DNA from 4 places in the Pseudacidovorax sp. 1753 genome. Region 3 is predicted to be linked to each of the others. Evidence: predicted binding sites of a transcription regulator. Region 3 holds the regulator's gene; each other region holds the start of a gene.
What was found. Region 3 encodes sigma-54, which starts transcription at its own class of promoters, with help from an activator protein. Its sites were predicted from a motif close to TGGCANGNAANCTGCTTT; they were not measured.
Positions count from the first base shown of each region.

Region 1 (7,823 bases), on a different contig from region 3:
TTTCCTCGTGGATTGCTAGCTAGTGGGGGGGTGGATGAAGCGGCGTGCGGCGCCTCGCTCAGGCGGCCTGCGCCGCGGTGTAGGCACCCTGACGGATGGCGGCGTCGCCGCGGTCCTGGTGCACCAGCGCGCCGCTGGCGATGCGGGCGCGGTAGTCGTTGAACCAGGCCAGCGCCGCCTTCTCGATGAACTCGCCGACGTACTGATCCACCGGCTCGATGCCGGCGGCCGACAGCTCGTCCTTGGGGCAGGCGCCGATCTTGGCGACCAGCACGGCATGGCAGTCGTTGATGGCGCGCACCACCGACGGCAGCTGCTCGTCGTCGCCGAAGCCGCCCTGGCAGTACAGGTCCACCCGGCGGTGGCCGACGAACAGGGCCTCGCTGCGGCTGACCTCGAAGATCTGGAACTCGGTCACATGACCGAAGTGCTCGTTGACGCGACCGCCACCCTTGGTGGCCACGGCCACGAGCACCTTCAGGTCGTCGGCCACGCCCAGGTTGGCGGCCTCGGCGAGGGCTTCCTGCTTGGCATCGTGCTGGGCCTGGCGCTCGGTTTCCACCTTCTCCTGGTAGGCGCGGCGGCGGTCGAGGTCGTACACGACCTCCATCTCCTCGATCTTGTCGAGGGTGAATTCCTCGCTGCGGTCCTCGCCCAGCAGGCCCACCGCGTCGGCGCGGCACTGGCGGCAGTGGCGCATGAGGTTGGCGCCGCCGGCGCAGGCGTCCTGCACGGCCTTGAGTTCCTGGGCCGTGGGGCCGCGCTGGCCGGTGAGGCCGAACACGGTGCCGTGCTCGGGCTCGGAGATCAGCGGCATGATGTTGTGCAGGAAGGCACCGCGCTTCTTCACCTCGCGGTTGACCTCGATCAGGTGCTCGTCGTTGATGCCGGGGATGAGCACCGAGTTGATCTTGGTGAGCACGCCGCGGGCGGTGAGCATCTCCAGGCCCTTCATCTGCTGCTCGTGCAGGATCTTCGCGGCCTCGTAGCCGGTGACGCGCCTGTGCTTCCAGAAGATCCAGGGGTAGATCTTCTCGCCCACCGCCGGGTCCACCATGTTGATGGTGATGGTGACGTGGTCGATGTTGTACTTGACGATCTCGTCCACCTGCTCGGGCAGGGCCAGGCCGTTGGTGGACAGGCACAGCTTGATGTCGGGCGCCTGCTCATGGAGCATGCGCATGGTGTCGAAGGTCTTGGCCGGGTTGGCCAGGCTGTCGCCGGGGCCGGCGATGCCCAGCACGGTCATCTGCGGGATCTCGCTGGCGACGGCCAGCACCTTCTTGACGGCCTGGTCGGGCGTGAGCTTCTGGCTGACGACGCCGGGGCGGCTCTCGTTGCTGCAGTCGTACTTGCGATTGCAGTAGTTGCACTGGATGTTGCAGGCGGGCGCCACGGCCACGTGCATGCGGGCATAGTGGTGGTGGGCCTCTTCGGAATAGCAGGGATGGTTCTTGACCTTGTCCCAGATCTCGGCAGGCATGTCGTCCGGCCCGCCCGAAGAGCCGCAGCTGGCCTTTCCTTCGCCCCCGTGGGTGCCGCAGCCCCCGCCCGCATCGGGCAGTTCGAACTTGGCGCCGAGTGGCTTGATCTGCCCGATGCCGACGTAGGTGGTGGCGGGCATGGTGCTGGCTGGGCTGGCTTGCTGCATGGATGGACCTCGCGGGATGGCGGCCCGACTTGGCCGCGTACGGGGTCTCTACTGCCAAAAACATGCCACGCGGTTGTGGCGCTCCAGCGTTGGGTTTCACGCGGTTTCGCGTTGGTTTTGGAGCGTTTGTCTGGCGGGGTTGCGACAGGGCTCGATGTGTGTCGCGTTGGGTGTGTTGGCGTTGCGACAAAGGGGTGTTGGTTGCTTGCGTGTGTGGTTCGACCGTTGACGCCTGACGAGCGTCTGGCTGGCTTGGGTCGCGGCCTTTACCGTTGACGCTGGACGGGCGCCTGGCTGACCCCGGCGCCCAGGGCGGCCCCACATGCTGCGTCCCTCGCTGAACGCTCGGGCAACCTGCGGTGCTCGCCGGATGAGCGCATGGCGTAACTCGCTGCGCGCTGGCGCGCTCCGCTCAAACAAACGCCATGAGTCAGTCACAACCGGCCCGCGGGGGCCGCGGGCCTCGCTCATCCGGCTGCGCTCCTCGGCGCAGCCTGAGGGGCCGCCCTGGGCGCCGGGGCCAGCCAGGCTTGGGGTTTGGCATGACCTTCGCCCATTACCGCCCGCTCGAGAGACATGGCCGCCACACAACACTGCTCGCGGGTCAGCGACCGCAGTCGCGCACTGCGCCACCGCCCCCACGCCCACCTCTACCCCCTACCCCTACCCCCGCACCTGCACCTGCACCTGCACCTGCACCTGCACCTGCACCTGCATACGACTCTGTGCGTGTGCGTCTGCCTGTGGCGCGGCCGGGCCCGTGCGTTCGCTATGCCATTGCTGATGCCGCTGTTCTGGCTTCTGCGGCCTTGAGCTGAGGAGCCAACGACGAACGCGGGTGACTGCCAAGAGCGGACGTGACGGTCACCTCCCCACAAGCCCGGCCTGGGGTGTGCGGCCTGGGCGCCCTGTGGACGCGCCGAGGAGCGCAGCCGGATGAGCGAGGCCCGCGGCCCCCGCGGGCCGGTTGTGACTGACTCATGGCGTTTGTTTGAGCGGAGCGCGTAAGCGCGTAGCGAGTTACGCCATGCGCTCATCCGGCGAGCACCGCAGGTTGCCCGAGCGTTCAGCGAGGGACGCGGCCGCTGGGCGCCCAGGCCGCACACCCCAGGCCGGGCGCTTCGTCCACGGCCCACGGCCAGCACCACCACTACGGCCGCTACCAACAAGCCTCACGCGTCAGAGTCGAGAGTCCGCACCAGTGCAAGACGTTGCGCCACGGCCCGAGCCGCTCAGAACTTCCTCACCTCGATCCCATGCTTGCGCAGCGCATAGCCCATTTGGCGCGGCGTGATCTTGAGCAGCCGCGCCGCCTTGGCCTGGACCCATCCGCAATGCTCCATGGCCCAGATCAGGCGCGCATGCTCGCCCTCGGGCTTGTCGCTGAGCCCTGACGGACCCGCCGCCGCGGCCTCAGCCGGCATCGGGGCCGAGGGCGCAGCCGCCGCCGGCTCGGCCGGCAGCACCGGCTGCGGCGGCAGCGCCGGCTTCGGCGGCAGGCCCGGGACCTCGGTGATCGGGATGTCCACCGGCCGCCCAGGCCGCACCGCGTCCTCACGCTCGATGTGGTGCAGTACCTGCGTCAGGCAACGGTTGCCCTGGCAGGGGAAGGCCAGGTCGCTGATCACCTCGGCATGGGTCATCGTCGCCGTGCGCTCCACGCAGTTCTCCAGCTCGCGCACATTGCCCGGCCAGTAGCAGCTGCTCAGCACCCGCATGGCACCCGGGTCGAAGCGCATGCGCCGGCCGTTCTCGCGGTTGAATCGGTCCAGGAAATGCTGCGCCATCGCCGGGATGTCCTCGCGCCGCTCCCGCAGCGGCGGCAGCTGGATGCTCACCACGTTGATGCGGTAGTACAGGTCGGCGCGGAACTCGCCGGCCTGCACCATGCGCTCGAGATTGCGGTTGGTCGCCAGGATCAGCCGCACGTCCACCTTCACCGGCGTGCCGCCGCCCACGCGCTCGAACTGCCGCTCCTGCAGCACCCGCAGCAGCTTGGCCTGGAACGAGGCCGAGATGTCGCCGATCTCGTCGAGGAAGAGCGTGCCGCCATGCGCCATCTCGAAGCGGCCCTTGCGCTGGCCCTGGGCGCCGGTGAAGGAGCCCTTCTCGTGGCCGAAGAGCTCGCTCTCCAGCAGCGACTCGGTCAGCGCCGCACAGTTGACGCAGACGAAGGGCGCCTCGCTCCGCGGCGACAGGCTGTGGATGGCACGCGCGATCACCTCCTTGCCCGTGCCGCTCTCGCCGCGCAGCAGCACCGTGGTGCGAGCGGGCGCCACCTGGTGCACCTGTTCGAACACCGACTGGATCGGCGCCGACACGCCCACCACATGGTCGATGCGGTGCTGCGGCTTGAGCGCCTTCTGGATGCGACGCACCTCGTCCTGCATGCTGTCGTGGCCGGCGGCCACACTGCGCTGCAGAAGCAGCGCCTGGCCCATCAGCGTGGCCACCATACGCAGCAGCTGCAGGTCTTCGGCGAACACGCGTGTGCCCCCGTTGTTGACGCACTGCATGGCCACCACGCCCAGCGTGCGGCGGTCGGCGCGGATGGGCATGGCCAGCATGGCGATGCTGTCGAGCCCGTCGCCGCCGCCCGTGCGGTTGAGGAACAGCGGCTCCGCATGCACGTCGGGCACGATGGCCGGCACCCCGCTGGCGAACACGCGACCCACGATACCCTCGCCCACGCGGAACACCAGGCGCTGCCGCTCCTCCTGCGACAGCCCGGCCGAGCACAGCCCCCGCAGCGGCCCGCCCGACTCACCGAGCACCACGAAGGCGCGGCGCCAGTCGAAGGCGTGCAGCAGGTAGTTGAGCGCCTCGCGGAAGGTCTTGCCCACGTCGAGCGAGGCCGACAGCGTCTTGCTGACCTCGTAGACCGCATCCAGCTCGCGACGAGTCTGGGCTTCCTTGGAACGTGCAATCACCATCATGGGGAACCTCGCTTTCCGCCGCCCGCACCACCCGCCGGGTGCCCCCGGCACAGGCCGGTGCAGGCACGTCGGCTTTGTCGGCTTCTTCGCAAGAAACATACCTATTCGTCAACGCTGTGACAGCCCCGAATGCACCGTCGCGGCGCCGGCCGGACATTCGCGACAAACAGGACATGCCCCACCGCGGCATACCTTGATCCCGCTCACAAATCCAACAAAAAAACGCGCGCGGACCCCATCGGGAGTGGGCTTTCGAGCGATTCGGGTGTGGCACCGATGTTGCAGAAGCAGTGGCGTCTAGCCCACCAGGAGCCCGCCATGTCCGACCTGCCCCGCGACACAGCCACCGCCCGCCCCGCGCGCCCCATCTACCTGGACTACGCCGCCACCACGCCGGTGGACCGCCGCGTGGCCACGCGCATGCTGCCCTACCTCAGCGAGATCTACGGCAACCCCGCCAGCCGCTCGCACGCCTACGGCTGGGCCGCCGAGGAGGCGGTGGAGCTGGCCCGCGAACAGGTGTGCGCCCTGGTCAATGCCGACCCGCGTGAGATCGTGTGGACCTCCGGCGCCACCGAGTCCAACAACCTCGCCATCAAGGGCGTCGCCCACTTCTACGCCGGCAAGGGCCGCCACCTGGTGACCGTGGCCACCGAGCACAAGGCCGTGCTCGACAGCATGCGCGAGCTGGAGCGCGAGGGTTATGAAGTGACGGTGCTACCGGTCGACGCCGACGGCCTGGTGGACCTGGAGCGCTTCGCCGCCGCGCTGCGGCCCGACACGCTGCTGGCCTCGGTCATGGCCGTCAACAACGAGACCGGCGTGGTGCAGGACATCGAGGCGCTGGGCACGCTGTGCCGCGAGCGCGGGGTGTTCTTCCACGTCGACGCCGCGCAGGCCGCCGGCAAGATCGCCATCGACCTGGCGCAATGGCCGGTGGACCTGATGTCGCTGTCGGCCCACAAGCTCTACGGCCCCAAGGGCATCGGCGCGCTGTACGTGCGCCGCAAGCCGCGCGTGCGGCTCGACGCCCAGATGCACGGCGGCGGCCACGAGCGCGGCATGCGCTCGGGCACCCTGCCCGTGCACCAGATCGTGGGCATGGGCGAAGCCTTCTGGCTGGCGCGCGAACAGATGGCCGCCGACAACGCCCGCATCCTGCGCCTGCGCGAGCGGCTGTGGAACGGGCTGTGCACGCTGGAGGCCGTGGCGCTGAACGGCCACGCCGAGCGGCGCGCGCCCGGCTACCTCAACGTGAGCTTCAACTACGTCGAAGGCGAATCGCTGCTGATGGGCATCAAGGGCGTGGCCGTGTCCTCGGGCTCGGCCTGCACCTCCGCCAGCCTGGAGCCCAGCTACGTCCTGCGCGCCATGGGCCGCAGCGACGAGCTGGCCCACAGCTCGGTGCGCTTCTCCATCGGCCGCTTCACCACCGAGGCCGACATCGACGCCACCATCGCCCAGGTGCGCGAGGTGGTGCAACGCCTGCGCGCCATGAGCCCGCTGTGGGACCTGGTGCAGGCCGGCGTGGACCTCGATTCCATCCAGTGGGCCGAGCACTGAGCAGCGGCCGGCCCCGATCCCTCTTCTTCCAACCTTCGACACGGAGCAAGGCTTCATGGCATACAGCGACAAGGTCATCGACCACTACGAGAACCCCCGCAACGTCGGCGCCTTCGAGGCCGGCGACGAGAACGTCGGCACTGGCATGGTGGGCGCGCCCGCCTGCGGCGACGTGATGCGCCTGCAGATCCGCGTGAATGCCGAGGGCGTGATCGAGGACGCCAAGTTCAAGACCTACGGCTGCGGCTCGGCCATCGCCTCCAGCTCGCTGGTGACCGAGTGGGTGCGCGGCCGCACGCTGGACGAGGCGCTGGCCATCAAGAACGCGCAGATCGCCGAAGAGCTGGCGCTGCCGCCGGTCAAGATCCACTGCTCGATCCTGGCCGAGGACGCCATCAAGGCCGCCGTGGCCGACTTCCGCGCCCGCCAGGCCACGCGCCAGGCCGCCACGGCCGAGGCCCAGGTGCTGGCCGAGCAGCCCGCCTGCGCCAGCACCGGCAGCCACTGATTCCCCCCTCTTTCCGCCCATCTCCAAGGAGCACCCGATGTCCGAAGCCATCGCCCTCAATCCTGCGATCGAACCGATCGCCATGCCCGCCCTGCTCGAATTCACGTCCCGCGCCGCCGCCAAGGTGGCCTCGCTGATCGAAGAGGAAGGCAACCCGGCCCTGAAGCTGCGCCTGTACGTCACGGGCGGCGGCTGCTCGGGCTTCCAGTACGGCTTCGCCTTCGACGACCAGGTGGCCGAGGACGACACCACCGTGGTCACCGAGGGTGTGGCCCTGGTGGTGGACGCGATGAGCCAGCAGTACCTGCTGGGCGCCCAGGTGGACTACGAGGAGGGGCTGGAAGGCTCGCGCTTCGTGATCCACAACCCCAACGCCCAGAGCACCTGCGGCTGCGGCTCGTCCTTCTCCGTCTGAGCGGGAGGCCCCGGCGATGACCGTCTCCCTGACCCCCTCCGCCGCACGGCATGTGGCCCGCTCCCTGGTCAAGCGCGGTGGCGGCATCGGCCTGCGCCTGGCCGTCAAGACCAGCGGCTGCTCGGGCTATGCCTATGCCCTGGAGTTCGTCGACCGGCTCAACGAGGACGACCAGTGCTTCGAGAGCGAGGGCGTGAACGTGGTCATCGACGCACGCAGCCTGGCCATGCTGGACGGCACCGAGCTGGACTTCGTGCGCGAAGGCCTGAACGAGGGCTTCAAGTTCAACAACCCGAACGCCAAGGCCAATTGCGGTTGCGGCGAGAGCTTCGCGGTCTAGAGGGGCTCCCCCCCATGCCGCTTCGCGGCTCCCCCCCTCTCTGGCGCCTTCGGCTTGGAGGGGGGGCGCACCCAGCGGCCTGGCAAAGCCAGTTCCGCGGGTGCTCCCGCGTGGCCTGCTCCGCGGCCTTTTGATCTGTGGCGGTGAGGCAGTTTCATGCGCCGTTGGTGGCGCGCAGCATCCGAAGACATTGACATGGCCCTCCTTCAGATTTCCGAACCCGGCCAGAGCGCCGCGCCGCACCAGCATCGGCTGGCGGCGGGCATCGATCTGGGCACCACCCATTCGCTGATCGCCACGGTGCAGAGCGCGCAGGCGCGCTGCCTGTCCGACGAGGAGGGGCGGCTGCTGCTGCCTTCGGTGGTGCGCTACCTGCCCGGGGGCGGACTGGCGCTGGGGCACGAGGCGCG
Region 1 is NZ_JBEPKY010000008.1:149,764-157,586, reverse strand. It holds gene nifB (nitrogenase cofactor biosynthesis protein NifB) at 59-1,651, opposite strand; gene nifA (nif-specific transcriptional activator NifA) at 2,884-4,587, opposite strand; gene ABIC63_RS11805 (IscS subfamily cysteine desulfurase) at 4,906-6,150, shown strand; gene iscU (Fe-S cluster assembly scaffold IscU) at 6,206-6,658, shown strand; gene erpA (iron-sulfur cluster insertion protein ErpA) at 6,696-7,073, shown strand; gene iscA (iron-sulfur cluster assembly protein IscA) at 7,090-7,413, shown strand; gene hscA (Fe-S protein assembly chaperone HscA) at 7,609-7,823, shown strand, end outside.
Region 1: the regulator sigma-54 is predicted to act here: its motif matches at 1,702-1,719, upstream of nifB (nitrogenase cofactor biosynthesis protein NifB).

Region 2 (7,823 bases), on a different contig from region 3:
CGGCCTGCTCGGCGGCGTTCTTGCGGCGCGCGCCTTCGGCCAGCGCAACCAGCTCGGCCTCGGCAGCGGCCAGGGCCTCGTCGAGCGCCGCGGCGGCGGCGGCCACGCCCTGGCCGGGCTGGTCGGCCACCTCCAGCGCGGGCGCGTCGGCCATCACCAGCGTGCCGATCACCAGGCCTGGGCTGGCGGCGATGCCGCCGATGTGCTGGCGTGCCTCGGGTTGCCAGCCGGCCAGTTCGCGGCCCAGGCCGTGGGCCTGCTTCTCGCGGGCGGCGGCCTGCTCGGCCTGGCGTTTTTCGTCCTGCGCCAGGCGCACGATCACGTCCTTGAGGGCGGCCAGCGCCTGCGCGGCGTCCGGGCCGGCGGCCGAGATGCGCAGGCGCGCGCCGCGGCCAGCGCCCAGGCCCAGCAGCGCGGGCATGCTGCGGGCGTCGGCCACGGTGTCGCCATGGCGCACGCGCAGCTCGGCCAGAAAGCGCGAGGCCACCTGCGCCCACTGCGTGGCAGGGCGGGCATGCAGGCCGTTCGGGTAGTCGAGCACCACGTCCTGCGCCATCGGCAGGTCTTCGGGCACGGCGGTGGCGACGGGGGCGGCGCCGTCGCGGGTGAGCGCGGCCACGATCTCTTCCGCATTGCCGGTGGCGGCCAGGGCTTCGAGGCGCTGGCCATCGGCCATCAGCCGGGTCAGGCGGCGCAGCACGGCGATGTGCTGGTCGGAAGCTGCGGCCACCGCCACCACGAGCTGCACGCGGTGGTCGGGCGCATCCCAGGCGACGCCGCCCGGCACCTGCACGACAGCCAGGCCGGTGCGGCGCACCAGGCCCTTGTCTTCCACCATGCCGTGCGGCACGGCCAGGCCGCGGCCCATGTAGGTGGTGGCGACCTGCTCGCGACGCAGCAGGCTGTCGGCATAGGCGGGGTCGCAGAAGCCGGCCTGAACCAGCAGGGCGCCGGCGGCGCGGATGGCGGCCTCACGGTCGGCGACCGTGGCGGCGAGTTGGACTTGCACGGGAAGATCCATACCGTCTCCTGAAAGTTTTGGAATCGATACCAATGATGGAATTATCGAAACGGGCGCCCGGCTGTCCACCAAAACCCGCTGATATGTCTCAAAAATCAGGGTAAACACCGAGATTCAGGCGATAGAACCTTCATCGCCTCGCCGTCCTCGGAATGCAGAATCCTGGTATCGATTTCAGCCTTCACCCATGACGCAGCCCCTGCCGCATCGCCAGAGCGCCAGCATCAAGGACGTCGCCGAACGCGCCGGCGCCTCCACCACCACCGTCTCGCGGGTGCTGAGCCACCCCGAGGCGGTGCGACCCGACCTGCGCCAGCGCGTGCAGCAGGCCATCGACGAGCTGGGCTACCGGCCCAACCTGGCCGCGCGGCGGCTGCGGCAGCAGCGGGCCTCGCTCATCGGGCTGATCGTCTCGGACATCCGCAACCCCTTCTTCACCGAGATCAGCCGGGCGGTGGAAGACATCGCCTACCGCCACGGCCTGCGCCTGATCCTGTGCAACAGCGACGAAGACCCGGCCAAGGAACAGTCCTACCTGGAGCTGATGGCAGACGAGCAGGCCAGCGGCGTGATCCTCTCGCCCACGCTGGAGCTGACGCGGCGATTCCGCGCGGGGCAGCACCCCTTTCCCGTGGTGATGGTCGACCGGGCGCCCGAAGGCAGCACGCCCAGCGACCTGGTGCTGCTGGACAACGCCCCTGCCGCCCGTCGCCTGACCGAGCACCTGATCGCGCAGGGCTGCCGCCGCATCGCGCTGCTGGCAGGCTCGCGCAGCAGCACCGGCCGCGAGCGCCAGGCCGGCTACGAGGCCGCCATGCGCGAGGCCGGCCTGCAGCCGCAGGTGGTGGCCCTGCGCCCCCTGGCGGCCGAAGGCCAGGCGGCCGCCGCCACGCTGCTGGCCCAGGCCGAGCGCCCGGACGCATTGCTGGCCACCAACGGCCTTCTTCTATTAGGGGCCTGGAAGGCGGTGCGCGAGGCCAGCCTGGCCATGCCCGAGGACGTGGCCATCGCCGGCTTCGACAACAACGACTGGACCACCCTGCCCGAGCCGGCCGTCACCGTGATGGCCCAGCCCACCGCCGACATCGGCCGGACCGCGGCCGAACTGCTGCTGCAGCGCATGGCCGAACCCGGCCGGCCGCCGCGGCGCATCGTGCTCGAAGGCGAGCTGCTGGTGCGCGGATCGAGCGTGCTCAGGCCGTCGGCGACGGTGGCGCCGCCTCGGCCAGCGCATCCAGCGGCCAGCGCGGCTTGACGTCGAAGGCGTAGCGCGCCTCCGGCTGCGACAGGCCGGACTGGATGCGCATGGCCGCGGCCAGCGCGATCATGGCGCCGTTGTCGGTGCACAGCGCCAGCTCCGGGTAGTGCACGCGCACCTTGCGCCTGGCACAGGCGGCATTCAGCTGCTCGCGCAGCAGCCGGTTGGCACCGACGCCACCGGCCACCACCAGGCGCTTGAGGCCAGTACGCTCCAGCGCCGCGAGCGACTTGCGCACGAGCACCTCGACGATGGCCGCCTGGGTCGAGGCGGCCAGGTCGGCCTTGCGGGCTTCCAGTTCGGCACCCAGCTTCTTGGTCTGCGTGAGCACCGCCGTCTTGAGGCCGGCGAAGGAAAAATCCAGGTCGCCGCTGTGCAGCAGCGGCCGTGGCAGCTTGAAGGCCTGCGCATCGCCGCCCTCCGCCAGTTTCGACAGCCAGGGCCCGCCCGGATAAGGCAGGCCCATCAGCTTGGCGCTTTTGTCGAAGGCCTCGCCGGCAGCGTCGTCGATGGTTTCGCCCAGCAGCTCGTAGCGCCCGACGCCTTCCACCCGCATCAGCTGCGTGTGGCCGCCGGACACCAGCAGCGCGACGAAGGGAAACTGCGGCGGATCGACGCTGAGGAAGGGCGAGAGCAGATGCCCTTCCAGGTGATGCACGCCCAGCACCGGCCGGCCCAGCGCCGCGCCCAGCGCACAGGCCACGCCCGCGCCCACCAACAGCGCGCCGGCCAGGCCGGGGCCGCGGGTGAAGGCGACGACGTCGATGTCGGCGCGCGTCCAGCCGGCTTCGGCCAGCACGGCCTCGGTCAGGGGCAGCACGCGGCGGATGTGGTCGCGGCTGGCCAGCTCGGGCACCACGCCGCCATAGGCCTGGTGCATGGCGATCTGGCTGTGCAGGGCGTGGGCGGCCAGGCGCGGCACGCCGCCGTCGGACAGGGTCTCGACGAGGGCCACGCCCGTTTCGTCGCAGGAGGATTCGATGCCCAGGATGCGCATCGCGGCAGTGTAGGCGGCGCTCCCGCGCGGGGCCGGGCGGCAACCCCATGCCCCTGCGCCGGCCCGGCGTGCAAGGCCGGCGAGCCAGCGGGGTTGCAGGCCGAGGGGCATGGAATTTGCGGCATGCTCTCGCCCCCGCGTTTTCCTGCTTCATTGCCGCCTCACCCATGACGACCAGCCTTGGCTTCCTGATCGCCGCCCGCCGTTGCGAGATCGACGAGCTCGACCAGCTCGCCCGTACCAGCGAGCTGGTGGGCACGCTGGGCCGGCTGGTGCATGCGCTGCAGCGCGAGCGCGGCATCACCAACGTCTTCCTGGGCTCGGGCGGCCAGCGCTTCGCCGCCGAGCGGGCCGCACAGATGGCCGATTGCCGCGCGAAGGAACAGCAGGTCCGCGCCGCCCTCGATCCGCTGGTGGACGACCCGCGGCGGCTGGCGGGCGGCTCGCGCCTCTTTCCCCGGGTTGCCTATGTGCTGCAGGGGCTGGACGCCCTGCCTGCCCTGCGCGCGCGCATCGAGGCGCTGTCGATCGGGCCGGACGTCTCCACCGCCGCCTTCGTGAAGCTGATCGCCGGCCTGCTGGCGGTGGTGTTCGAGGCGGCCGATGGCGCCACCGACCCGGACATCTCTCGCTGGCTGGTCGCCATGTTCAATTTCATGCAGGGCAAGGAATTCGCCGGCCAGGAGCGCGCCTTTGGCGCCGCCGCCTTCCTGCGCGGCGGCAACGACGATGCCCAGCGCCAGCAGTGGCTGCACCTGATCGAATCGCAGGAGCGCTGCTTCGGCCTGTTCTGCGAGTTCAGCGACGAGACGCTGCGCGCCCAGTGGCAGGCCAGCCAGGCACCCACCCAGTTGGCCGAACTGGAACGCCTGCGCCGCATCGGCTGCACCTCGCCCGCCGGCACGGTGCTGGACGCCAACCTCAGCCCGCTGTGGTTCGAGGGCTGCACCCGCCGCATCGACGCCATGCAGGCCATCGAGGACGGCCTGGCGCGCGAGCTGCGCGCCCTGTGCGGCCGGAAGATCGAGCAGGCCAGCGCCGAGCTGCAACGCTACGAGGCGCTGCAGGCCAAGGCCGTGACGCCCGGCGATTTCTTCGCCGACGCCACGGCCGAGACCGCCGAAGCGCCCGCCACCGGCTACGGTCGCAACCTCGAGCGTTCGGTGCTGCAGATGGTGCAGGAGCAGTCGCGCCGCCTGCAGGCCATGAACGACGAACTGCAGACCGTGCGCGCCTCGCTCAACGAGCGCAAGGTGGTCGAGCGCGCCAAGGGCCTGCTGATGGCCCACCGCCAGCTCAGCGAGGAAGAGGCGCACAAGATGCTGCGCCAGACCGCCATGAACCAGAACCGCCGCCTGGTGGATGTGGCGGAGTCGGTGCTGGCCATGGCCGACTTCCTGCCGCTGGGCGGCAGCGCCCCGCGCTGAGCCGGGCCCCTGCGCAGCCGCGCCCCAGGTTGACACAGAACCGGCGCTGACGCCCGCACCACAGCTGCTTTTGGTGCACAGCAGCAATCCGCGGCGCACGTCCGTGGCGCATGACGGTCGCCCGGGGACGCCTGCAGCAGTGGGCTCGGCAAGCCCTGTCCGGCCCTTCTCCCTCTGACGAAGCCACCTTGGACCGCCCATCAGCCCATCCTGGCACACCGCTTGCGTAGTCCTGACCACAGACCGGAAACGGTCGTCCGGCAGGCGGCGCCCAAAGGCGGGCAAGGCAGGCCGGACACAGGACAAAGGCGTCCTCTCCCGCTGGCTCCATGGCATGCACCGCATGCGATGGAGCCGGCGCGGCGAGGACGCCTTTTTGTTTTTCCCCTTCGCTGCCCTTCTTGCCCCGGAGTCCGCCCATGACCGACGCCAACCGCCCCGCCCCGCTGAGCCGCCGCCGCGTGCTGCAGGCCGCCGCTGCCAGCGCCCTGACCATCGATCCTGCCCTGCGCGCCTGCGTCTGGGCCCAGGGCTCTGACAAACCCGAGAAGGAGGAGGTGAAGATCGGCTTCATCCCGCTGACCGATTGCGCGAGCGTCGTCATGGCCTCGGTGCTGGGCATCGACAAGAAGTACGGCGTGAAGATCGTCCCCAGCAAGGAAGCCAGTTGGGCCGGCGTGCGCGACAAGCTGGTCAATGGCGATCTGGACTTCGCCCACGTGCTCTACGGCCTGATCTACGGCGTGCACCTCGGCATCGGCGGCCCCAAGAAGGACATGGCCGTGCTCATGACCCTCAACAACAACGGCCAGGCCATCACGCTGTCGAAAAAGCTGGCCGACAAGGGCGCGGTGGACGGCGCTTCGCTCGCCAAGCTGATGGCCACCGACAAGCGCGAATACACCTTCGCCCAGACCTTCCCCACCGGCACCCATGCCATGTGGCTGTACTACTGGCTGGCGGCCAACGGCATCAACCCGATGAAGGACGCCAAGTCCATCGTGGTGCCGCCGCCGCAGATGGTGGCCAACATGCGCGTGGGCAACATGGACGGCTTCTGTGTGGGCGAGCCCTGGGGCCACCGGGCCATCATGGACGGCATCGGCATCACCGCCGTGACCACGCAGGACATCTGGAAGGACCACCCCGAGAAGGTGCTGGGCACCTCGGCCGACTTCGTCAAGAAGTACCCCAACACGGCCCGCGCCGTGACGGCCGCCATCCTGGAGGCCGGCAAGTGGATCGACGGCGGCCTCTCGAACAAGAACAAGATGGCCGAGACCATCGCCGAGAAGAGCTACGTCAACACCAGCGTGGACGCCATCAACCAGCGCATCCTGGGCCGCTACCAGAACGGCCTGGGCAAGACCTGGGACGACCCGAACTACATGAAGTTCTACAACGACGGCGCGGTGAACTTCCCCTACCTGTCCGACGGCATGTGGTTCCTCACCCAGCACAAGCGCTGGGGCCTGCTCAAGGAGCATCCGGACTACCTGAAGGTGGCCACCGAGATCAACCGCATCGACATCTACAAGCAGGCCGCCGCCGCCACCAAGACGCCGGTGCCCGCCAGCCCGATGCGCAGCAGCAAGCTCATCGACGGCGTGGTGTGGGACGGCAAGGAGCCGGCCAAGTACGCCGATTCGTTCAAGGTCCGCGCCTGAGGCCGCACCCTCCATCCACCAGGAGCCCATCACCATGGTTGCCGCCGTCTTCCATCTTCCGCGCGAGGCCGACATCGCGGCCCCGTCCCCGTCCGTGCATGTGCCGGCCAAGCCGCTGACCGTGGTGTCTGCGCCCGATGTGCCGGCGGCGCCCGCCCAGCCGGCCAAGGCGGCGCGTGCCTCGCGCGACTTCAGCGGCTTGTGGCTGCGCATCGTCCCGCCGCTGCTGGGCTTTGGCCTGCTGCTGCTGGTGTGGGAGCTGGTGGCCGCGCGCAGCGGCGGCAGCTTTCCGGGCCCGGCCGAGACCTGGAAGCAGGCGGTGCAGGTCTTCGCCGACCCCTTCTACAGCAACGGCCCCAACGACCAGGGCGTGGGCTGGAACGTGCTGGCTTCGCTGCAGCGCGTGGCGGTGGGCTTCGGCCTGGCGGCGCTGGTGGGCATTCCGGCGGGCTTCGCCGTCGGCCGCTCGGTGTTCCTGGCGCGCATGTTCAACCCGCTGATCAGCCTGCTGCGCCCGGTGTCGCCGCTGGCCTGGCTGCCCATCGGCCTGCTGGTCTTCAAGGGCGCCAACCCGGCCGCCATCTGGACCATCTTCATCTGCTCGATCTGGCCGATGGTCATCAACACCGCCGTGGGCGTGCAGCGCGTGCCGCAGGACTACATGAACGTGGCCCGCGTGCTGGACCTGTCGGAATGGAAGATCCTCACCCGCATCCTCTTCCCCGCCGTGCTGCCCTACATGCTCACCGGCGTGCGCCTGGCCGTGGGCACCGCCTGGCTGGTGATCGTGGCGGCCGAGATGCTGACCGGCGGCGTGGGCATCGGCTTCTGGGTCTGGGACGAGTGGAACAACCTCAACGTCAAGAACATCATCATCGCCATCTTCGTGATCGGCATCGTGGGCCTGCTGCTGGAGATGGCCCTGGTCAAGCTCGCCACCGCATTCACCTTCGAAGAGGTCAAGTCGTGAACACCGCCGTTTCCAACTCCGCTGCCGATGCCAAGTTCATCCAGATCCAGGGCGTCGAGCAGGCCTTCAAGACGCCCAAGGGCCGCTTCGTCGCGCTGCGCGACATCGACCTGACCGTCGCCAAGGGCGAGTTCGTGGCGCTGATCGGCCACTCCGGCTGCGGCAAGAGCACGCTGCTGAACCTCATCGCCGGCCTCACCCGGCCCACGCAGGGCGCGCTGCTGTGCGCCAACAAGGAGATCGCCGGCCCCGGCCCCGAGCGTGCGGTGGTTTTCCAGAACCATTCGCTGCTGCCCTGGCTGACCTGCTTCGAGAACATCCACCTGGGCGTGGAGCGTGTCTTCGGCGGCACCGAGTCCAAGGCCCAGCTGCGCCAGCGCACCACCGATGCCCTCGCGCTGGTGGGCCTGACGGCGGCCACGCACAAGCGGCCCGGCGAGATCTCCGGCGGCATGAAGCAACGCGTGGGCATCGCCCGCGCCC
Region 2 is NZ_JBEPKY010000001.1:42,224-50,046, forward strand. It holds gene ptsP (phosphoenolpyruvate--protein phosphotransferase) at 1-1,021, opposite strand, end outside; gene ABIC63_RS00210 (LacI family DNA-binding transcriptional regulator) at 1,209-2,276, shown strand; gene tsaD (tRNA (adenosine(37)-N6)-threonylcarbamoyltransferase complex transferase subunit TsaD) at 2,215-3,276, opposite strand; gene ABIC63_RS00220 (nitrate- and nitrite sensing domain-containing protein) at 3,444-4,703, shown strand; gene ABIC63_RS00225 (CmpA/NrtA family ABC transporter substrate-binding protein) at 5,123-6,370, shown strand; gene ntrB (nitrate ABC transporter permease) at 6,405-7,340, shown strand; gene ABIC63_RS00235 (ABC transporter ATP-binding protein) at 7,337-7,823, shown strand, end outside.
Region 2: the regulator sigma-54 is predicted to act here: its motif matches at 3,382-3,399, upstream of ABIC63_RS00220 (nitrate- and nitrite sensing domain-containing protein).

Region 3 (7,823 bases):
AGGTCGACCTTGACCACGCGCGCCAGCGGCAGCAGGGCGGCCGTGCGGGCATCGAAGTCCACCACGTCGTCCAGCGCCAGCGTGAAGCCCGCCTCGCGCAGGTGCAGGCAGCGCTGCAGCACGGCTGGCGTGGCGGGGACCGACTCCAGGATCTCCAGCACCACCGCCTGGCGGGGCAGCAGCTCCAGCACGTCGCTGAAGAGCAATTGGGTGTCGACGTTGATATAGGCGGGATGACCGTCCAGGGCATGGGCCATGCCCAGTTCGGCGAAGGCGTTGACGATCACCGTGGCTGTGGCCTGGGCGCCGTCGAGCACCTGGGCACCCGCGGCATGGCCACTGCGGAACAGCAGTTCATAGGCGTGCAGTTGCTGGTCCCGTCCCAGGATGGGCTGGCGGCCGATGTAGAGGGCCTCCGCGGCGTCGTGGCGCATCTTTTAGTGAATTTTTCTTAAAGGATCGTAAGCGTTTGCGCCCGGGGCGGCCTGGCACGCCCGCCTAAAATCCTTCGATGCTTACCGTCAAACAGGACCTTCTGGCGGCGCTGGCCCAGGTGCTCGAGCAATTCGAGCCGGGCGCCGGCAGCCGGGCGGCCTTCGAATCCCCCAAGGTCGCCGCCCATGGCGACCTGGCCTGCACCGCGGCCATGCAATTGGCCAAACCGCTCAAGAAGAACCCTCGCCAGCTCGGCGAAGAGCTGCGCAATGCGCTGCTCGACACGCCTGCGTACGCGCGCTGGGTCGATGCCATCGAGATCGCCGGCCCCGGCTTCCTCAACATCCGCCTCAAGCCGGCCGCCAAGCAGCAGGTGGTGCACGAGGTGCTCGACGCCGGTGCCGCCTTCGGCAGCCAGCCGGTGCGCCCGGACGAGAAGGTGCTGGTCGAATTCGTCTCGGCCAACCCGACCGGACCGCTGCACGTGGGCCACGGCCGGCAGGCCGCGCTGGGCGACGCCATCTGCAACCTGCTGACGACGCAGGGCCAGGCCGTCCACCGCGAGTTCTATTACAACGACGCGGGCGTTCAGATCGAGACGCTGACCAAGAGCACGCAGCTGCGCGCCAAGGGCTTCAAGCCGGGCGACGACTGCTGGCCCACCGACCCTGACAACCCCGCCAGCAAGGCCTTCTACAACGGCGACTACATCCAGGACATCGCCGACGACTTCCTGGCGAAGAAGACCGTCCGCGCCGACGACCGCGAATTCACCGCCAACGGCGACGTCAACGACACCGAGAACATCCGCCAGTTCGCCGTCGCCTACCTGCGCAACGAGCAGGACAAGGACCTGCAGGCCTTCAAGCTGCGCTTCGACCAGTACTACCTGGAGTCCAGCCTGTACACCAGCGGCCGGGTCGAGGCGACGGTGAACAAGCTGATCGAGGCCGGCAAGACCTACGAGCAGGACGGCGCCCTGTGGCTGCGCTCCACCGACTACGGCGACGACAAGGACCGGGTCATGCGCAAGAAGGATGGCACATACACCTATTTCGTGCCCGACGTCGCCTATCACATCGCCAAGTGGGAGCGCGGCTTCCACAAGGTGGTCAACATCCAGGGCACCGACCACCACGGCACCATCGCCCGGGTGCGCGCCGGCCTGCAGGCGGCGGGTGTCGGCATTCCCGAGGGCTACCCCGACTACGTGCTGCACACCATGGTGCGCGTGGTGCGCGGCGGCCAGGAGGTCAAGATCAGCAAGCGCGCCGGCAGCTACGTCACGCTGCGCGACCTGATCGAATGGACCAGCACCGACGCCGTGCGCTTCTTCCTGCTCAGCCGCAAGCCCGACACCGAATACACCTTCGACGTCGACCTGGCCGTGGCTCAGAACAACGACAACCCGGTCTTCTACGTGCAGTACGCCCATGCGCGCATCTGCTCGGTGCTGGACAGGGAAGGCGTGGACGCCGCGGCGCTCAAGGGCACCGAACTGGCGCCGCTGGCCACCGAGGCCGCCCAGCCGCTGATGCTGCTGCTGGCCAAATACCCTGAGATGCTGGCCGCCGCCGCGCGCGACTTCGCGCCGCACGACGTCACCTTCTACCTGCGCGAACTGGCCGCGGCGTACCACAGCTATTACGACGCCGAGCGCATCCTGGTGGACGACGTGCCCACCAAGCGCGCCCGCCTGGCGCTGGTCGCCGCCTGCGCGCAGGTGCTTGCCAACGGCCTGTCGGTGCTGGGCGTCAGCGCGCCGCGCAAGATGTGAGAGCCCGCACAATCCCACCCCGGCGCGCCGGTGGCGCTGCAGCAGCAAGGCAATCCATGAGATCCAGACAACAGGGCAATTTCGCCATCGGCCTCATCGTCGGGCTCGTGCTCGGCCTGGGCGTGGCGCTCGGCGTGGCGGTGTACGTCACCAAGGTGCCGATCCCGTTCATGACCAAGACCCAGCCCCGCGCTGCCGAGCAGGACGAGGCCGAGGCCCGCAAGAACCGCGACTGGGACCCCAATTCGCCGCTGTATGGCAAGCAGCCGTCCAAGCCGCCGGCCACGCCGGGTGCGCCGGCCGGCGGCAATCCGCCCGTGACCACCGCCCCGCCGGTGCCGGCCATCGCCGCCCAGCCTGGCACCCCGCCCCAGGCCGCCACGCCGCCGACGGCCGTCACGCCGGCCATGCCGCGCGCGCCGCAGGCAGCGAATCCGCCGCCCTCGGCCGATCCGCTGGGCGACCTGGCCCGCGCGCGCGCCGGCCTGCCCGCCAGCGGCGGCGATGCGGCGTCCGACCCCTTCGTGTACTTCGTGCAGGCGGGTGCCTTCCGCACCAGCGACGACGCCGAGGCCCAGCGCGCCAAGCTCTCGCTGATGGGCGTGGAGGTGCGCGTCACCGAGCGTGAGCAGGCCGGCCGTCCCGTCTTCCGGGTGCGCGCGGGTCCGTACAGCAAGAAGGACGACGCTGACCGGCTGAAGGAACGACTGGACGGCGCCGGCTTCGACGCCGCCCTGGTGCGCGTCCAGCGCTGAGTGCCTTGCCCTGTTGCCGTCGGGCGCGGCAGATCGCCGGAACTCGCTGCCGCCCGACGTGCTCTGTGTCTGCATCCCTGTTGGAGAAATCGCTTGAAACGTCGTGACTTTTCGCTGGCCGCCGCGGCCGTGACGCTGGCCCCCCTGGCGGCCCATGCCCAGACCCCCGCCTCCGCCTTCAAGGCCGGCAAGGACTACGTGACGCTGGGCAAGCCGGCCCCGGTCGATGCGCCGGCCGGCAAGGTCGAGGTGGCCGAGTTCTTCTCGTACAACTGCCCACACTGCGCTGCCTTCGAGCCCAAGCTCGAACCCTGGATCAAGAAGCTGCAGCCCTACGTGGCCTTCCGCCGCATCCCGGTGCCCTTCGTGGGCAACGACGTCGAGACCAAGCAGAAGCTCTACTACACGCTCGAGGCCATGGGCAAGGTCGACGAGTTCCAGATGAAGATCTTCCAGGCCATCCACGTCGACCGCCAACGCATCTTCGGCGACGCCGCCGTGATCGAGTGGGCCGGCAAGCAGCCTGGCCTGGACGCCAAGAAGTTCGAGGAAACCTTCAAGTCCTTCGGCGTCGCCGGCAAGGCCAAGCGTGCCAGCCAGATGACCGAGGCCTACCAGGTGGCCGGCGTGCCCGCCTTCGGGGTGGCCGGCCGCTACTATGTGGACGGCGACTTGGCCGGTTCGCTCGACCGCGCCCTGCAGATCGTGGAGGCCCTGGCGGCCGAATCGCGCAAGGGCTGAGCCGACGCCCCGCCCCAGCGCCCCGGCCCGCTTCGGCGGGCCTTTTCATTGCGGGTGTGCCGCGCGCCCTGCCGACGGTGCGCGCTACCGGAATGCAAGCGCGGGACATTCACCGCGGCCGCCGGTTTGAGACAAAGCCGGGCCTACAATCAAGAGCAAGTTCCGTGCCTTTATGACCCATCCCTCGCACTCCACGATCTCCCTTCCCTGGCGCCGCCTCGGCCGTGCCATGGTCCTCGTGGCCGCGCTGGGCCTGGCCGCCGCGGCCCAGGCCGAGAAGGCCGACCGCAACCAGCCGATGAACATCGAGGCCGACTCGCTGCGCTATGACGACCTGAAGCAGACCAGCATCTTCACGGGTCGGGTGGTGGTCACCAAGGGCACGCTGCTCATCCGCGGCACCCGCGTCGAGGTCCGGCAGGACCCGGAGGGCTACCAGTACGGCGTGGTCACCGCCGACCCGGGCCAGCGCGGCTACTTCAAGCAGCGCCGCGATGGCGGCAACGACGAGTGGATCGAGGGCGAGGGCGAGGTCATCGAGTACGACGGCCGCGCCGACACCGTCAAGTTCATCCGTCGCGCCGTCATGCGCCGGCTGACCGGCACCACCGTCACCGACGAGACCTCCGGCCCGCTGATCACCTACAACCAGACCAACGACACCTTCACCGTCAATGGCGCCCCGCCGCCGCCGGGCGGCACCCAGCAGCCGGGCGGCCGCGTGCGGGCCATCCTGTCGCCGCGCAGCACCGAGCCCACGCAGGTGCCGGCCCCCGGCCCGCGCACCGGCGCGCCGCTGCGCCAGAGCGGCTCGCTGTCGGGCCAGAACGGGGGCAGCCGGTGAGCGTCGCGGTGCCGGCGGGCGGCAGCCGGCTGCAGGCGCGTGGCCTGCAGAAGAGCTACGGCAGCCGCAAGGTGGTCAAGAACGTCTCGCTCGACGTGCAGAAGGGCGAGGTCGTCGGCCTGCTGGGCCCCAACGGCGCCGGCAAGACCACGTCCTTCTACATGATCGTCGGCCTGGTGCGGGCCGATGCTGGCCAGATCAGCATCGACGGCGAGGCCGTGGAGCACATGCCCATCCACCGCCGGGCGCGCATGGGCCTGTCGTACCTGCCGCAGGAGGCGTCGATCTTCCGCAAGCTGACGGTGCAGGAGAACGTGCGCGCCGTGCTCGAGCTGCAGGAGGAGCCCGACGCCCGCGGTCGCATGGCGCCCCTCTCGCGCGATCGCATCGAGCAGCGCCTGTCCGAGCTGCTGGCCGACCTGCGCGTCGACCACCTGCGCGACTCGCCGGCGCTGGCGCTGTCGGGCGGCGAGCGGCGTCGCGTGGAGATCGCCCGCGCGCTGGCCACGCAGCCGCGCTTCATCCTGCTGGACGAGCCCTTCGCCGGCATCGACCCCATCGCCGTGATCGAGATCCAGCGGATCATCAGCTTCCTCAAGGAGCGCGGCATCGGCGTGCTGATTACCGACCACAACGTGCGCGAGACGCTGGGCATCTGCGACCACGCCTTCATCATCAGCGACGGCCAGGTGCTGGCGCAGGGCACGCCCTCCGAGATCGTCGACAACGCCGAGGTGCGCCGCGTGTACCTGGGCGAACACTTCCGGATGTAGCCAGGGTGCCTGTTTCCGCGTTCCGTCCTTCCGGCGCCCCTCCCATCCTGCCCGTGGCCGCGCACACCGTGGGAGGCCGTCCATGAAGCAGGGCCTGTCGCTGCGCGTCTCGCAGCATCTGGCGCTCACGCCGCAGCTGCAGCAGTCGATCCGGCTGCTGCAGCTCTCGACGCTGGAGCTGAGCCAGGAGGTCGAGCAGATGCTCGACGACAACCCCTTCCTGGAGCGTCTGGCCGAGGAGGCGCCGCGCGAGGAGTTCGGCCTGGAGGCGGCCGACGCCCCCGTGCCCCGCGACGAGCGCGAGGACGGCACCGACTACGCCGCCACGGCCAGCGCCAGCAGCACGTCGAGCAGCAGCAGCGACACCGCCGTGGCAGAGGCCGACGCGCCCGCCACCGAGAGCGTCGACGCCGAGCCCGACTGGGACGGCGACGGCACCGTGGAGTTCTCGCCCGACGACAGCGAATGGGGCGGCGACGCCCCGGCGCGCAACAACAGCAGCAGCCAGGACGACGACGAGCGCGCCGACGCCACCGAGCTGGCGCGCAGCCAGGAGTCGCTGCAGGCCCACCTGCACCGCCAGGCGCTGTCGCTGCGCCTCACGCCCGAGGACTCGGCCGCGCTGCGCTTCCTGATCGAATCGCTCAACGACGACGGCTACCTGGAGGATTCGCTCCCGGCCCTGGCCTCGGCCCTGGCCGGCGACGACAACGACGAGTTCGACGAGCTGATCCACCACTTCCAGGTGGCGCTGGGCCTGCTGCAGAGCCTGGACCCGCTGGGCGTGGGCGCGCGCGACCTGGGCGAATGCCTGGCCATCCAGCTGCGCGCCGGCGCCGACGCGGACGACAGCGACGAGGAAGACCAGGTCCGCAAGGTCGCCCTGGCCATCTGCAAGCAGCCCATGGACCTTCTGGCCAAGCGCGACTTCAAGCGCCTGGCCGTGCTCACCCGCAGCAACGAGGACCTGGTGCGCCAGGCGTCGCAACTGATCGCGCGGCTGGAGCCCAAGCCCGGGCGGCGCTTCGTCGATGTGGAGCGGCACGTGATCGTGCCCGACGTCATCGTCACCCGCAGCGGGCGCGGCAGCAACATCAAGTTCCGCGTGCAGCTCAACCCCGACGTGATGCCGCGGCTGCGCGTGCACGACATCTATGCCGGCGCGCTCAAGTCGCACAAGGGCGAGGGCAGCCAGGCCCTGAGCCAGCGGTTGCAGGAGGCGCGCTGGTTCATCAAGAACATCCAGCAGCGCTTCGACACCATCCTGCGCGTGTCCAACGCCATCGTGGAGCGGCAGAAGAACTTCTTCATCCACGGCGAGCTGGCCATGCGCCCGCTGGTGCTGCGCGAGATCGCCGACGAACTGGGCCTGCACGAGTCGACCATCAGCCGGGTGACCACCGCCAAGTACATGTCCACGCCCTTCGGTACGGTGGAGCTGAAGTACTTCTTCGGCTCTGCCCTGGGCACCGAGACCGGCGGCAATGCGTCCAGCACGGCCGTGCGGGCGCTGATCAAGCAGTTCGTCGGCTCGGAGAACGTCAAGAAGCCGCTGTCGGACAGCCAGATCTCGGACATGCTCAAGGAGCAGGGCATCGAATGCGCCCGCCGCACGGTGGCCAAGTACCGTGAGGCGCTGCGCATCGCGCCGGCCAACCTGCGCAAGGCGCTCTAGGAGCCGCCTTGTTCCTGGCCTGCACGCGGGCCGGGGCTTCCGATCGGCGTGCCGGCGAATCGCGGTGGCCGGCCACCTCATTTTTTCGGACGACGAAGCCGTGAACGAACTGATCCTTTTTCTGCCCTGCGCCGCCGGCGTGGAAGACCTCCTGGCCGCCGAGGTGCATGCCATCACTGGCCGCAGCGGCGACGACCTGCGGGTGCTGCGCGGCGGTGTGCGGGTGATGGGCGCCTGGCGCGACGTGCAGGCGCTCAACCTCAAGAGCCGGCTGGCGCAGCGGGTGCTGGTGCAGCTGGCGCACCGGCCCTATCGCAGCGAGGCCGACCTGTACGAAGCCGCCTCGGGCATCGCCTGGGAGATGTGGTTCCAGCCGCGCCAGACCTTCAAGGTCGAGCTCACGGCGCAGGGCAGCCCGCTCCAGAGCCTCAACTTCGCCACGCTCAAGATCAAGGACGCCATCGCCGACCGCTTCCGCGCCCGCGCCGGCGGCGTGCGGCCCAGCGTGGAGACGCGCTTTCCCGATGTGCGCGTCTTCGCCCACCTGACAGCCGAAGAGGTCACGCTCTACATCGACACCAGCGGCGAGCCGCTGTTCAAGCGCGGCTGGCGCGTGGACAAGGGCGACGCTCCGCTCAAGGAGACCCTGGCCGCGGCCATGCTGGCCGCCAGCGGCTGGTGGGATCCGGAAACCGGTGTGGTTTCCGAGCAGCCGCTGTACGACCCCTGCTGTGGCAGCGGCACCATTCCCATCGAGGCCGCGCTCCTGGCCGCCGGCGTGCCGGCCGGTGCCTCGCGGCGCTTCGGCTTCGAGGCGCTGCTG
Region 3 is NZ_JBEPKY010000011.1:238,827-246,649, reverse strand. It holds gene ABIC63_RS15935 (EAL and HDOD domain-containing protein) at 1-434, opposite strand, end outside; gene argS (arginine--tRNA ligase) at 512-2,212, shown strand; gene ABIC63_RS15925 (SPOR domain-containing protein) at 2,269-2,967, shown strand; gene ABIC63_RS15920 (thiol:disulfide interchange protein DsbA/DsbL) at 3,061-3,708, shown strand; gene lptA (lipopolysaccharide transport periplasmic protein LptA) at 3,881-4,552, shown strand; gene lptB (LPS export ABC transporter ATP-binding protein) at 4,549-5,325, shown strand; gene ABIC63_RS15905 (RNA polymerase factor sigma-54) at 5,408-7,000, shown strand; gene ABIC63_RS15900 (THUMP domain-containing class I SAM-dependent RNA methyltransferase) at 7,101-7,823, shown strand, end outside.

Region 4 (7,823 bases), on a different contig from region 3:
TCGATCACGCCCGGGTCGGGCGTGACCTGCAGCATCTTGAGGCGCGCATCGCGCGGCGGCGGGTAGCCTTCGAGCACGATCTGCATGCCCAGCTCCTCGGCCGTGGCTTCGACCGCGGAGAGCAGGTCGAGGTAGTCCTCCAGGAAGGCCAGGGGCGGCATGAAGACGTAGAGCACGCCCGAGGCCTGGCCCACCTTCTCGGCGGCCGGGCCGTTGGCGCGGCGCGGGTCGCGTGCTTCCACGCACAGGGCCGTGCGCGTGATCCAGTGCGCCGATTCGCCGCGGCTCGGGAAGCGGACGTTGGCGCCGTCCGCCACATGGCGCGCGCTGCCGTCGCCGGGGGCCACGTCCCCGCCGGTGGCACCGGTCGCACTCGGCGGTTGCAGGCGCACCGTGGCACTGGCGCTGCGCGGTGCGCCTTGCACATAGGCCACGTCACCGGCTGCGGCGCCCATGCCACCCTGTCCCCAGGCTTCGGCATAGCGGGCCCGCAGTTCGGCGGCCGGGGGCAGCGCGGCCTGCGGCGCATGCGGATCGCGGTCGATCAGGTAGGGGAAGTCGCCCTTGGCCGCCCAGGGCTGCGAATCCAGCGGCAGGCGGTAGCCCATGGGCGAATCGCCCGGGATCAGGTACATGCGGTCGTCGCGTAGGAACCAGGGGCCGGTCTTCCAGCCGGCACCGGCCAGGGACGGGTTGTCCGTCGCGTTGGAGGAGGGCTCCAGCGGCAGCACGTAGCCGATCACGGCGTCGAGCTTCTGCGTGAACACGCGGCGCAGGCGGGCGCGCTCCAGCTCATCATCCAGGTTGGACTCGAAGGGGTCGACGTTGACCGGCAGCCGGCGCTCGCGCCAGAGGTAGTAGTAGACGTCCTCGTAGCCGGCCTGGATGAAGCGCTCCGACAAACCCAGCTTGCCGGCCAGGGTGCGGGTGAAGCGCTCGGCGTCGGCGCTGGTGTAGTGGGCGGGCTTGCGTTCGTCGGCGAAGAGGGCGGGGTTGTGCCAGATCGGCTGGCCGTCGGCGCGCCAGAAGATCGACAGTGCCCAGCGCGGCAACTGCTCGCCTGGGTACCACTTGCCCTGGCCGAAATGCAGGAAGCCGCCGTGGCCGTATTCGGCGCGCAGGCGGTCCACCAGTTCGGTCGCATAGCCGCGCTTGGTGGGGCCGAGGGCGTCGGTGTTCCATTCGGCGGCGTCACGGTCGCTGGTGGCCACGTAGGTGGGCTCGCCGCCCATGGTCAGGCGCACGTCGCCAGCGGCCAGGCGGGCATCGACCGCCTCGCCCAGGGCCAGCACCTCGGCCCACTGGTCGTCGGTGTAGGGCTTGGTGACGCGCGGCGATTCGTAGATGCGGCTGACGACCATCTCGTGGTCGAACTCGACCTCGGCCTCGTCCACCAGGCCCTCGATGGGCGCGGCGCTCGACGGGTTGGGCGTGCAGGCCAGCGGGATGTGGCCTTCGCCGGCCAGCAGGCCGGAGGTGGCGTCCAGGCCAATCCAGCCGGCGCCGGGCAGGTAGACCTCGCACCAGGCATGCAGGTCGGTGAAGTCGACTTCAGTGCCGCTCGGGCCGTCGAGCGACTTGACGTCGGGCGTGAGCTGGATCAGGTAGCCCGACACGAAGCGCGCCGCCAGGCCCATGTGGCGCAGCAACTGCACCAGCAGCCAGCCGGAATCGCGGCAGGAGCCGCTGGCTTTCTCGAGCGTCTCTTCCGGCGTCTGCACGCCGGGCTCCATGCGGATGAGGTACTTGACGTCCTGCTGCACCTGCTGGTTGAGCTGGACCAGGAAGTCGATGGTGCGCTTCTCGCTGCGGTCGATCTTCTCGAGGTAGGCCGCCACCAGCGGCGTGGCCGGCTCCGTCACCAGGTAGGGCGCCAGTTCCTCGGCCTGCGCCTTCGAGTACTTGAAGGGCACCGTCTCCGCATGCGGCTCCAGGAAGAAGTCGAAGGGGTTGTAGACCGCCATCTCGACCACGAGGTCGACCGTCACGGTGAACTCCGTGGTCTTCTTCGGGAAGACCAGCCGTGCCTGGTAGTTGGCGAAGGGATCCTGCTGCCAGTTGATGAAGTGCTCGGCCGGCTCGACGCGCAGCGAGTACGAGATCACGTTGCTGCGGCAGTGCGGCGCGGGGCGCAGCCGCACGACCTGCGGGCCCAGTTGGACGGGCCGGTCGTACTTGTAGCGTGTGACGTGGTGGAGGGCGGCGTGGATCGACATGGGACTCGGTGGTTTGGGCTTATTCTGGTGACGGCGCGCGTGCAGCAATGACGGGCCCGAGGGCGCATGCTAGCCGAGAAGCAAGCAAGGACTGCGCCATCGGACCCCCCATGCGGCGGGCCGTTCAGGGAGAGAAACAGGCTTGAACACAGGCAGGGTGGCGGTGCGCGCAGGAGGGTGCCTGCGCGCCGTGACGGGGTCATGGCGGGGCAAGGGATGGCCGGGTCTGATGGCGGGGCTGGCCGGCGCCATCGTCGGCATCGCGCTGCAGTTGCGGCAGCCCGCGCTCTGGCCGGTCGGGCCCTATGCCGTGGCGGCGCTGGTGGGGCTGGCGGCCTGGCTGCTCTCTGGCCTCCTGCCTGTGCAGCGCCATCGCGCCGGCCTGCTGCTGGCGCTGGTGGCCGGCTTGGCGGGGGGATTCGCCCAGACGGGCTGGCGTGCCGTTGATCGCCTGGCCGGGGCGCTGGCGCCGGCCCTCGAAGGCCGCGATCTCATCCTCCAGGGGCGCGTGACGGGCATGCCGCAGCGGCGCGATGGCGGCCTGCGCTTCGAGTTCACGACCGAGGGCGAGGCGCCGCTGCCCGGTCGGCTGATCCTGTTCTGGCCGGACGCCGTCGCGTCGCCCGCGCCGTTGCATGTGGGCGAGGGTTGGCGGTTGCCGGTACGGCTGCGTGCACCGCACGGCACGCTCAATCCGCACGGTTTCGACTACGAGCTCTGGCTGTTCGAGCAGGACATCCAGGCGACCGGCTCGGTACGACCTGCGCCGGCTCCCCTGCGACTGCAGACGCCCTCGTGGTGGGAGTTGCCGCTCGAGCGTGCCCGTGAGGCCGTGCGCGACCGCATCCTCGAACGCACGGGCGGCAGCAGCGCGGGCCGGGTGGTGGCGGCGCTGGTCACCGGCGACCAGTCGGCCATCGCGCCGGCCGACTGGACCGTTTTCCGCCTGACGGGCGTCGCCCACCTGATGAGCATCTCGGGCCTGCACGTGACCATGTTCGCCTGGCTGGCGGCGGCCGTGGTCGGCTGGCTCTGGCGGCTCAGCCCGCGATTGATGCTGCGCTGGCCGGCCCAGCATGCCGGTCTGGCCGGCGGCGTGCTGCTGGCGGCCCTCTACGCGGCCTTCAGCGGCTGGGGGCTGCCTTCGCAGCGCACGGTGTGGATGCTCGCGCTGGCCGTGCTGCTGCGGCTGTCGGCCCGGCGCTGGCCCTGGCCGGTGGCATGGCTGGTGGTCTTCGCGCTGGTGGTGGCCATCGATCCGTGGGGGCTCATGCAGGCGGGCTTCTGGCTCAGCTTCGTCGCGGTCGCCGTGCTGTTCGCCACCGATGCGGGGCCGGCCGTGGGCCCGCAGGGGCGGGGTGCGGCATTGCGGCGCCTGCTGCGCGAGCAGGGCGTGGTGACCGTCGCGCTGGCGCCGTTGGGGCTGATGCTGTTCCAGCAGGTCTCGGTGGTGGGCCTGGCGGCCAACCTCCTCGCGATTCCAGCCGTCACGCTGGTCGTGACCCCGCTGGCCATGGCAGGCATCGCCGTGCCGGCCTGCTGGGATATGGCGGCACTGGCGGTGGAGGCGCTGCGCAGTGCGTTGGCCTGGGCGGCCACGCTGCCTGGCGCGACCTTCAGTGCGGCCGCACCGCCGCTGTGGGCGGCGGCCGCGGGCGTGCTCGGCGGCATGCTGCTGGTCATGCCCGGCCCCTGGCGCTGGCGGCTGCTCGGCTTGCCGCTGGCGCTGCCGGTGCTGCTGTGGAAGGCCGAGCCCGTGACGCCCGGCGACTTCGAGGTGCTGGCGGCCGACGTGGGGCAGGGCAGTGCGATCGTCGTGCGCACGGCGGGCCATGTGTTGCTGTTCGACGCAGGCCCGCGCTATGGCCCGCGCAGCGATGCCGGCGAGCGGGTGCTGGTGCCGCTGTTGCGCGCCCTGGGCCTGCGGCTGGACCGGCTCCTGCTGAGTCACCGCGACACCGACCACACCGGCGGCGCCGAGTCCGTGCGCGCCGCCCAGCCGGCGGTGGCCGACTTCGGCGCTCCTTGCGCACGCGGCCTGCGCTGGCGCTGGGAAGGCGTCGATTTCGAGGTGCTGCACCCCGCGCCCGAGGCCGCCCAGCCGCTGGCCCAGCGCAATGCCGATTCCTGCGTGCTGCGCATCGACAACGGCCGCGCCAGCGCCCTGCTGACCGGCGACGTCGAGCAGTCGCAGGAACTGCAACTCGTGCAGGAAAGGGGCGACAGTCTTCGCACCGACCTGCTGATCGTGGCCCACCACGGCAGCCGCAGCTCGTCCAGTTTGCCCTGGCTGCGTGCCGTGCGGCCACGCGTGTCCGTCGCCCAGAACGGCTGGCGCAATCCCTTCGGCCACCCGGCGCCCGAGGTGCGGGCACGCTACCTGTCCGAGGGCATCCCCTTCTTCGAATCCGCGCGCTGCGGAGCGGCCCATTGGCGCAGCACCGAGCCGGATGCCGTCCGCTGCGAGCGGGTGCAGACGGCCCGCTACTGGCACCACCGACCGCCGCCGCCCGAAGGTCAAGAATGAAAACTTTTGCGCACGGTGGGGCCGGGAGATGGCCTTGAACTTGCTAAGCTATGGCTCAAGGAGATTGGTCGTTCCATGCACAAGTTCGATGAAATGTATGAGCGGCTCCCCTACGAAGGGGCCGCGATCCGACAGCACTACCAGCGATACGACCAATGGCTTGCGAAGCAGCCCACCGAGGTGATGCGTTCGCGCCGTGAAGAGGCGGAGATGATCTTCCGCCGGGTCGGCATCACCTTTGCCGTGTACGGCGCCAAGGACGAGGATGGCTCGGGCACCGAGCGCCTCATCCCCTTCGACCTGTTGCCGCGGATCATCCCGGCCGACGAGTGGGCGTCGATGGAGAAGGGGCTGGTGCAGCGCGTGACGGCACTCAACCGCTTCATCCACGACATCTACCACGACCAGGAGATCGTCAAGGCCGGCATCGTGCCGGCCGAGCAGATCCAGGGCAACGCCCAGTTCCGCCCCGAGATGATGGGCGTGAACGTGCCCAACAACATCTATTCCAACATCTCCGGCATCGACATCGTCCGGGCGCCCGACAGCGCCGGCAAGGGCGAGTACTACGTGCTGGAAGACAACCTGCGCGTGCCCAGCGGCGTGAGCTACATGCTCGAGAACCGCAAGATGATGATGCGGCTCTTTCCGGAGCTGTTCGCGCAGAACCGCGTGGCGCCCGTCGCCCACTATCCCGACCTGCTGCTCGAGACGCTGCGCGCCAGCGCGCCGCCGGCCACGGCCGAGCCCACGGTGGTGGTGCTCACGCCCGGCATGTACAACAGCGCCTACTTCGAGCATGCCTTCCTGGCCCAGCAGATGGGCGTGGAACTGGTCGAGGGCCAGGATCTGTTCGTCAAGGACGACTTCGTCTACATGCGCACCACGCGCGGCCCGCGCCGCGTCGACGTGATCTACCGCCGCGTGGACGACGACTTCCTCGACCCCGAGGTGTTCCGCCCCAATTCGACGCTGGGCTGCGCCGGCCTGATGCGCGCCTACAAGGCGGGCAACGTGGTCATCTGCAATGCGGTGGGCACGGGCATCGCCGACGACAAGTCCATCTACCCCTACGTGCCCAAGATGGTGGAGTTCTACCTCGGCGAGCAGCCGATCCTGAAGAACGTGCCCACCTGGATGTGCCGCAACAAGGACGACCTGGACTATGTGCTCGCGCACATGGAAGACCTGGTCGTCAAGGAGGTGCACGGCGCCGGCGGCTACGGCATGCTGATCGGCCCGGCGTCGACCAAGGCCGAGATCGACGAGTTCCGCGAGGTGGTGCGGGCCAAGCCCGATGGCTACATCGCGCAGCCCACGCTGAGCCTGTCGTCCTCGCCCACCTTCGTGGACGCCGGCATCGCGCCGCGCCACATCGACCTGCGGCCCTTCGTGCTGTCGGCCAAGGAAGTGCAGATGGTGCCGGGAGGCCTCACGCGCGTGGCGCTCAAGGAAGGCTCGCTGGTCGTCAACTCCTCGCAGGGCGGCGGCACCAAGGACACCTGGGTGCTGGAGCCCGACCGCCGCTTCGCCGGCAAGAACGGTCAGAGCCAGTCGCAGACCCAGGGTGGCCAGGGGCAGTCGCAGTCCCAGAGCCAGTCGATGAACTCGTCCTCTTCCGCGGCCTGAGGCAGCACCCTTCGATTTCGAGAAAGACAAGACCCATGCTGTCCCGTACCGCCGACCACCTCTACTGGATGTCGCGCTACACCGAGCGGGCCGAGAACACGGCGCGCATGCTCGACGTCAACTACCAGACCTCCCTGCTGCCCCAGTCGGCCGAAGTGGCCCAGCTGGGCTGGCAGGGCGTGCTGTCCATCAGCGAACTGCGGCCCGCCTACTTCCAGAAGCATGACGCCATCACGCCCGAGGGCGTCATGGAGTTCATGGTCAAGGACGAGAGCAATCCGTCCTCCATCGTGTCCTGCCTCAAGGCCGCGCGCGAGAACGCCCGCGCGGTGCGGGGCGCCCTCACCACCGAGTCGTGGGAGACGCAGAACACCACCTGGCTGGACGTAGTGCGCATGCTGCGCCAGGGCGAGTTCGAGCGTGACCCGGGCCAGTTCTTCGAATGGGTGAAGTTCCGCTCGCACCTGTCGCGCGGCGTCACGCAGGGCACCATGCTGCAGGACGAGGCGTACCACTTCCTGCGCCTGGGCACCTTCCTGGAGCGGGCCGACAACACGGCCCGGCTGGTGGACGTGAAGTTCCACGCCATGAACAGCGAGTTCTTCGGCGGCGGCACCGAGGAGCACCAGGAATACGACTTCTACCACTGGAGCGCGATCCTGCGCAGCGTCTCTGCCTTCGAGGTCTACCGCAAGGTCTATCGCAACGTGATCAAGCCGGAGCGCGTGGCCGAACTGCTGATCCTGCGCGCCGACATGCCGCGCTCGCTGCATGCCAGCCTGGTGGAGGTGGTCAACAACCTGAGCAAGGTCGCCAACGACCAGAGCGCCGAGACCCTGCGCCGCGCCGGCAAGCTGCTGGCCGAACTGCAGTACGGGCGCGTGGACGAGATCCTGGCCACCGGGCTGCATGCGTATCTCACGCAATTCCTGGATCGCATCAATGAGCTGGGGATGCGCGTCAGCCAGGATTTCCTGGTTCCGACGAATTAAGGAACCCCCTCAGCCGCTTTGCGGTGGCTGCTCAGCCTGCCGTCGCTTGCCGTACGGCGTGTTCCCACCGCGCCATGGCCGCCTCGGCCTGCGTGCGGCTGAGTGTGGGCAGGAAACGGCGCTCTGCTTTCCACAGAGCTGACAGCTCTTCCGTGCCGGCGTAGACACCGCTCGACAGGCCGGCCAGGAAGGCGGCGCCCAGGGCCGTGGTTTCGACCACCGCAGGGCGGACCACCGGAATGCCCAGCAGGTCCGCCTGGAACTGCATCAGCAGGTCGTTGACGCAGGCGCCGCCGTCCACGCGCAGCTCGGCGACGGGCGTGCCGCCGGCGGCCTCGACGTCGCGGCTCATGGCGGCGAGCAGCGCGGCGCTCTGGTAGGCGATGCTCTCCAGCGCGGCGCGGGCGATGTGGGCCACGGTCGTGCCGCGCGTCAGGCCGGTGATGGTTCCGCGGGCGT
Region 4 is NZ_JBEPKY010000016.1:136,947-144,769, reverse strand. It holds gene ABIC63_RS20340 (transglutaminase family protein) at 1-2,216, opposite strand, end outside; gene ABIC63_RS20335 (DNA internalization-related competence protein ComEC/Rec2) at 2,446-4,743, shown strand; gene ABIC63_RS20330 (circularly permuted type 2 ATP-grasp protein) at 4,819-6,372, shown strand; gene ABIC63_RS20325 (alpha-E domain-containing protein) at 6,408-7,364, shown strand; gene glpK (glycerol kinase GlpK) at 7,396-7,823, opposite strand, start outside.
Region 4: the regulator sigma-54 is predicted to act here: its motif matches at 2,298-2,315, upstream of ABIC63_RS20340 (transglutaminase family protein).